Regions from separate parts of the Caproiciproducens galactitolivorans genome, predicted to be linked through region 1. Evidence: riboswitches for the same ligand, from Rfam matches in the RefSeq annotation. Region 1 holds a riboswitch; the other holds the start of a gene.
The links. Region 1 has a riboswitch for FMN ahead of ribD (bifunctional diaminohydroxyphosphoribosylaminopyrimidine deaminase/5-amino-6-(5-phosphoribosylamino)uracil reductase RibD). Riboswitches for the same ligand answer to the same signal wherever they lie in the genome.
Positions count from the first base shown of each region.

Region 1 (3,390 bases):
GGAGAAATTCTGGATGATGCAAGGGAGCAGGGCGGCCGTTTTCACGACGGTGACACCGTTACGCTTCTGGGGATTATTGTCGGTGTGAAAATGAAGGTTACAAAAAACAACAGTACCATGGCCTTTGTCACAATAGAGGATATGTACGGGTCGATGGAAGTGTTCGTTTTCCCGAAAGTCCTTTCGCAGTTCGCGGAATGGATCGCCGAGGGGAAAATTGTAAAGATTTTTGGCAGGATCAGTATGCGCGAGGACGAGGATGCAAAATTGATTTGCGAATCGGTTGGTCCCGCCCCGCCGCCCGCCGGGAAAAAGAAAGCCGCCCGGTCCGGAAAATCCGCGCGCCCAGGGCTGTATATTAAGGTGCCCGGCGAAAATTCCGAACAGTATAACCGGGCAAAGAAATATTTGGCAATTTTTGACGGTAGCACGCCGCTTTATATCTATTTTGTTGATTCCAAAAAGCTTATGCGCGCCCCCTTGTCAATGTTTGTAAGCGTGAATGATATATTGATTCGAGAATTAAAAAAACTTTTGGGAGACAAGAATGTGGCTTATATTGAACAAATGCAACAATAATCCATATAGGTGATACTTTTATCCATATTTTGCGGTTGATTCCGTACGACAGAATAGACTATAATCTATGGTGAGAGTAAAGCAAAATTAGGGGGTACAAGTATGAATACGAAAACGATTGCTGTTTTGACGAGTGGCGGCGACGCACCCGGAATGAACGCAGCCGTACGCGCCGTTACGAGGACGGGGATTTCATCCGGTATGCGGGTAATGGGAGTCCGCAGAGGATACAACGGCCTTTTGAATCGTGATGTGTTTGAAATGAATCTGCGTAGTGTTTCTGATATTATCAATGACGGCGGCACAGCGCTGTTTACCGCACGCAGCCCGGAGTTTAATACGCCGGAGGGCGTAAAGGAAGCTGCGGATAATTGCCGCGACATGGGCATTGAGGGGGTTGTCGTCATCGGCGGGGACGGTTCTTTCCGCGGGGCAAGGGACTTAACCAAAGCGGGGATTCCCTGCGTGTGCGTTCCGGGAACCATTGATAACGATATTGCCTCAACAGAATATACAATCGGCTTCGACACCGCTATGAACACGGCTGTGGAAATGGTTGACCGTCTGCGTGATACAACCGAATCCCACGACCGCTGTAGTGTTGTGGAGGTTATGGGCAGACGCTGCGGTGACCTGGCCTTGCAGACCGGAATTGCCGTAGGCGCCACGAGCATTTTGGTACCGGAAGTTCCCTTTGACTTCCAAAGGGATATCATCGACCGTATGATGTTTACGCAGAAAACCGGCAAAAAGCATTTCATTATTGTCGTTGCCGAGGGCGTAGGCGGTGTAGACAAGCTAGCAAAAGATATAGAAGCCAAAACCGGTATCGAGACCAGGGCGACCGTCCTTGGACATGTGCAGCGCGGTGGTTCGCCGACGCTGAGGGATCGTGTTGTCGGCACGGTAATGGGATACTATGCGGCAGATCTGCTTTACCGCGGAAAGGGCAACCGCGTTGTCGTTATGCACGATGGTAAGATTACGGACGTTGATCTTAACGAGGCTCTGAATATGACCCGCACATTTGACAAGCAGCTTTATGATATCGCTCATCGGGTTTCCATATAATTCTATATAATAAAGGGGTCCCTTTTCTGGGGCTCCTTTTTTATTTTGAGTTTTCATTAACTATTGACATTTTCCTTCAATTGTGTTATTTTGTTAACAAATAAAATAAAAAGAATAAATCTTCAGGGCAGGGTGAAATTCCCTACCGGCGGTAAAGCCCGCGAGCCGTAAGGCAGATTCGGTGAAACTCCGAGGCCGACAGTACAGTCTGGATGGAAGAAGATTGAAAGCGCGAAAAGCATTGGCAGTTTGCCAGGCTGTTTTTCTTGCATGATTCGCCCTGAGAATTTATTCTCAGGGCTTTCTTTATGCCGAGAAAGGAGGAAAGAATGGATATCAAATATATGCACAGGGCGCTGCGCCTTGCAAAGCGGGGCGCAGGCTACACAAACCCGAATCCGCTTGTCGGTGCGGTCCTTGTTCGGGACGACCGGATCATCGGCGAGGGATACCATGAAGCTTACGGGGCAAACCACGCGGAAATAAATGCTATCCTGCACGCCACGGAAGAGGTAAGCGGAGCGGATCTGTATGTTACTTTGGAGCCCTGCTCCCATTACGGGAAAACGCCTCCCTGTGCGCAGACGATTCTGGAAAAAGGCATTAAGCGGGTAATCGTCGCGGCGGAGGATCCGAATCCGCTGGTATCCGGCAGGGGGATTGCCATGCTTCGGGAAAATGGGGTGGAGGTTATTACGGGCGTGCTGGAAAAAGAGAGCCGGAAGTTGAATGAAATCTTTTTTAAATACATAACAACCGGAAAGCCTTTCTGCATTCTGAAAGCAGCGATGTCGCTGGATGGAAAGATTGCAACCCGAACTGGCGATTCCCAATGGATTACAGGGGAATGCGCACGCAGACAGGTGCATTTGCTTCGGCACCGGGTGGCCTGCGTAATGACGGGAATCGGAACCGTTCTATCCGACGACCCGCAGCTTACCACACGCCTTCCCGATAAAAAGGGAAAAGATGCGGTAAGAGTCATTGTGGACAGCAGCGCAAGAATCCCGCTCTCCGCAAAGGTGTTGAATGTGGATTCGGACGCGCCTGCAATTGTCGCCGTAACGGAAAAAGCACAGGATAAGAAAATAAGGGAGCTGGAGCGAATGGGCGCAAAGGTTATCTGCATGCCCCAAACGGGAAACGGGGTGGATTTGGCTTTTCTGATGAAAAAGCTGGGAGAGGAAGGCCTGGATAGTGTTCTGCTGGAGGGCGGAAGCACGTTGAACGAATCCGCGCTTCGCCAGGGAATTGTCGACAAAGTGAATTTTTTTATCGGACCAATTCTAATCGGCGGGGATACCGCGAAAACAGCGGTTGGCGGTAGAGGGGTTGCTTCCTTAAAAGATGCATATCGCCTGCGAAATCTGTGCACGCAATTTTTTGGCCGCGGCATTATGATCGAAGGTTACCTTGGAACCGGGGAGGAAGCGCCATGTTCACAGGATTGATTGAAGAAATGGGAACTGTTGAGGCGCTGAACAAGTCGGCTCAGTCCGCGCAGATTACCATTCGGGCAGAGAAAGTGCTGCATGGCTTGCGCATAGGGGACAGCATCGCGGTCAACGGCGTATGCCTTACGGTAATATCCTTCGATGCGCATCGGTTCACCGTGGATGCTATGGCGGAAACGTTGCGCCGGACAAATGAGAAGAGCTTTTTACCGGGCGTACGGGTCAACCTGGAACGCGCCATGCGGCTGGGGGATCGGCTGGGCGGACATATTGTAAGCGGCCATGT
Region 1 covers NZ_JAJUFJ010000004.1:47,590-50,979, reverse strand. Annotated here, with positions in the region: gene P9B68_RS04645 (DNA polymerase III subunit alpha) at 1-579, shown strand, start outside; gene pfkA (6-phosphofructokinase) at 682-1,650, shown strand; FMN riboswitch at 1,765-1,878, shown strand; gene ribD (bifunctional diaminohydroxyphosphoribosylaminopyrimidine deaminase/5-amino-6-(5-phosphoribosylamino)uracil reductase RibD) at 1,980-3,101, shown strand; gene P9B68_RS04630 (riboflavin synthase) at 3,086-3,390, shown strand, end outside.

Region 2 (3,390 bases), on a different contig from region 1:
GCTATGATTTCAAGCATAAAAAATCACCTCATTACAGTTTATGTAATGAGGTGATTTTGTGCTCTTTTATTTTGCCAAAGCTGCTTTTAATGCGTCCACTTTGTCCCGTTTTTCCCAGGAAACATGCTGGTCCTCGCGGCCCATATGCCCATAATTGGAGACAGAGCGGTAAATCGGGCGCCGAAGATCCAGGTCACGGATAATCGCAGTCGGGCGAAGGTCAAACACCTTGGAAACGGCAGCCGCGAGCTCATCGTCGCCGTACTTTGATGTTCCGAAGGTATCGACCATAATGGAGACCGGTCTGGCTACTCCGATCGCATAGGCAAGCTGAATTTCGCATTTCCTGGCTAAGCCGGCCGCAACCACGTTTTTCGCGGCATAGCGTGCAGCATAAGCCGCTGAACGGTCGACCTTCGTCGGATCCTTCCCGGAAAAAGCACCGCCGCCGTGTCTTCCATAGCCGCCGTAGGTATCAACGATAATTTTCCTTCCGGTCAGCCCGCTGTCGCCTACCGGCCCGCCGATTACAAAACGCCCGGTGGGGTTGACGAAGAATTTCGTTTTACTGTCAAGCCATTTATCGGGAATAATCGGCTTGATGACTTTTTCAATAATATCCCTTCGGATTTGCTCAAGCGAAACGTCCGGGTCATGCTGGGTAGATACAACAACGGTATCCACACGCACAGGCTCGTCCCCTTCATATTCAACCGTCACCTGCGTCTTGCCGTCGGGTCTTAAATACGAAAGGATTTTTTCTTTACGTACTTCACTCAGACACTTAGAAAGCTTGTGCGCAAGCGATATGGCTAGCGGCATCAATTCCGGCGTTTCATCGCAGGCATATCCGAACATCATTCCCTGGTCGCCCGCGCCAATTAAGTCGTTTTCATCGGTCGCGCCCTGCTTTGCTTCCAAAGACTGATTTACACCCATCGCAATATCGGGCGACTGAACGTCGATGGATGTAATAACGCCGCACGTATTCCCGTCAAATCCGTAATCCGGATTATCATAACCGATATCCTTTACAACCTGACGCGCGATCGAAGGGATATCCACATAGCATTCCGTGGAAATCTCCCCCATCACATGAATCACACCGGTTGTGGCGGTAACTTCGCAGGCTACATGAGCCTGTGGGTCCTGAGCAAGAATCTCATCCAGCACAGCGTCGGCAATCTGATCGCACAACTTATCCGGATGTCCTTCCGTAACCGATTCGGAAGTAAAAAAATGTCTTGACATAATCATATTCCTCCTATATTAACACTAGCCGGTAAAAAGAAAACACCGTTCGCAAAGTCCGAACGGTGTATATTATTACCTCATCTTTCGGCTTTACCGCAGGATTTGGCACCTTACACATTGTAGGTTGCCGGACATCATAGGGCCTGTTCCCTCCGTCACTCTTGATAAGGGGGCATATTTAGTTTTACAACAGGATTATAACATATACATGAATAATTGTAAAGAGCGGATTTGAAAGAAAACGATGGGTTAAGCGGCATTAAACATATTTTTATTTTTACTGATAAACGGAGTTAGTGCTTTAAAAATAACCCCCGCAATAATGCTGTTTAAGCCCGCTTTTATTAAATTGAAGGGGATAATACCCGGGAGCATAATCGCGTCAACTACCGCTTTCGGCGTCCCGAAAAAGTGTACCGTAAAAATATAGTTCATCGGAACCATGATAGCCGTCATTGCGAACGTACCCAATACCATACCGATGACCGCATGGGTAAATTTATTGCTGTGGTGATAGAATTGCCCGACCAAAACCACCAAGGCGCCAGAAGCAACAAAATGCATCAAAAGACCGACCCATCCATTTCCGCCAAACAAGAATGCCTGTATGACCGACACGACAAACAGAACTACGATGGAAGGAACCGTTCCGAAAAGCATGGCCGCAATTAAAATGGGCGCATCCGCCATGTCATACTCCAGGAAAGGAGCCGCTGGAATAAGCGGTATGCGAACAAACGCGACTAAAACAATGGAAACGGCCGCCAGCATACCCAGTTGAGCCATGAAAAGAATACTGTTTCTTTTGCTTGTCTTCATAAACCTCTCTCCTTTACATGCTGCCAACGAAAAAAAATCCCGCAGCAAAGCTACGGGACTAAATACGCAAATATGCGCGCTCTTCTTTCATCCGGACTATACCGTCGGCTTTGGAATCGAACCAAAATCAGCTTTCGCTCGCGGGCTTGTCGGCTTTCGCCGCTTTACCGCCGGTGGGGAATTTCACCCCGCCCCGAAGACAGCTATTTTATTTGCTATTATTATAGCATTCCGTTAGTTTTTTGTCAATCCTTTTGTAAATACTCTTTTGGGATATTTCTATCGAGAACGGATTGAATATAGCGCAGACTAAAAGCTGGCGTATATTTCCTCACCCCATGGGCGGAAGCAAGGGCATCCGTATACTGATTAAGAGGATAAATCGTAATATTGGCACAGCGTTTGCCATACTGCGTAACAATCGGCTTAAACTTCATACCGGTAAAAGTCGTTTTGTTTGTCGTAAAATCCTTTGTCATGGTCACCGTTAAAAGGCCGCTGATCATGTTATCGCCCTTTTGCTGTGCCGAAACCAAATTGCCCAAAGCAAACACAACCGGACATTTTGTTCCGTCCTTCCTTGTTAAAACAGTCAGCTTTTGAATCACATGGGGATGATTGCCGAAAATGATATCCGCACCCCAGTCCACCATGTTCTGAGCGAGTGTTTTTTGCTTATCCGTCAGGGTATACGTATTTTCCGTACCCCAATGAACGGAAATAACCACAACATCCGCCATTGATTTCGCCTTTTTAATGAGGCGCTCGATCAAGGCAGTATTATTTGCATAAATGAGCCTGTATTTTGAATTTTTCGGCAAATAAAGGCCGTTTGTCATTTCGGTTATCCCAATATGGGCAGTTTTAATTCCTTTTGCTTCCACGATACGGATATTTTCCAGGTCTTCATCGCTGCGATAAGCTCCGACCACTTTTACGGATGGCTGGGTTGCCCAATAATCAAGAGTTGCCGCGACCCCTTTTTCCCCTTTGTCCAGCACGTGATTATTCGCGTGATTGATTACATCAAACCCTAAACTTACCAGCTCGTCACCCATCTGGGCAGGTGAATTAAACAAAGGATAACCCGACAGCGGGGCTATTTTGCCTGCTAGCGGCGTTTCCTGATTAATTACCGCAATATCCGCTTTTTTGATATCGCCTGCGATGCGTGCGTAAACCGGTTGAAAATTATAGCCCTTTCCGCCTGCGCGGGCATTCGCCTGCTTATAGATCACATCATGAATTAAATTGTCGCCCGCCCCCAGAATGGTGATTGAAACCGGTTTTTTCTCCGGCAGGGACGGGGCGACCGAC
Region 2 covers NZ_JAJUFJ010000001.1:42,398-45,787, reverse strand. Annotated here, with positions in the region: gene P9B68_RS00180 (hypothetical protein) at 1-17, opposite strand, end outside; gene metK (methionine adenosyltransferase) at 67-1,251, opposite strand; SAM riboswitch class I at 1,329-1,425, opposite strand; gene P9B68_RS00170 (ECF transporter S component) at 1,504-2,073, opposite strand; FMN riboswitch at 2,149-2,278, opposite strand; gene P9B68_RS00165 (CapA family protein) at 2,319-3,390, opposite strand, start outside.
Region 2: it holds a riboswitch for FMN, as region 1 does, so the genes downstream of both, P9B68_RS00170 (ECF transporter S component) here and ribD (bifunctional diaminohydroxyphosphoribosylaminopyrimidine deaminase/5-amino-6-(5-phosphoribosylamino)uracil reductase RibD) in region 1, are expected to answer to the same signal.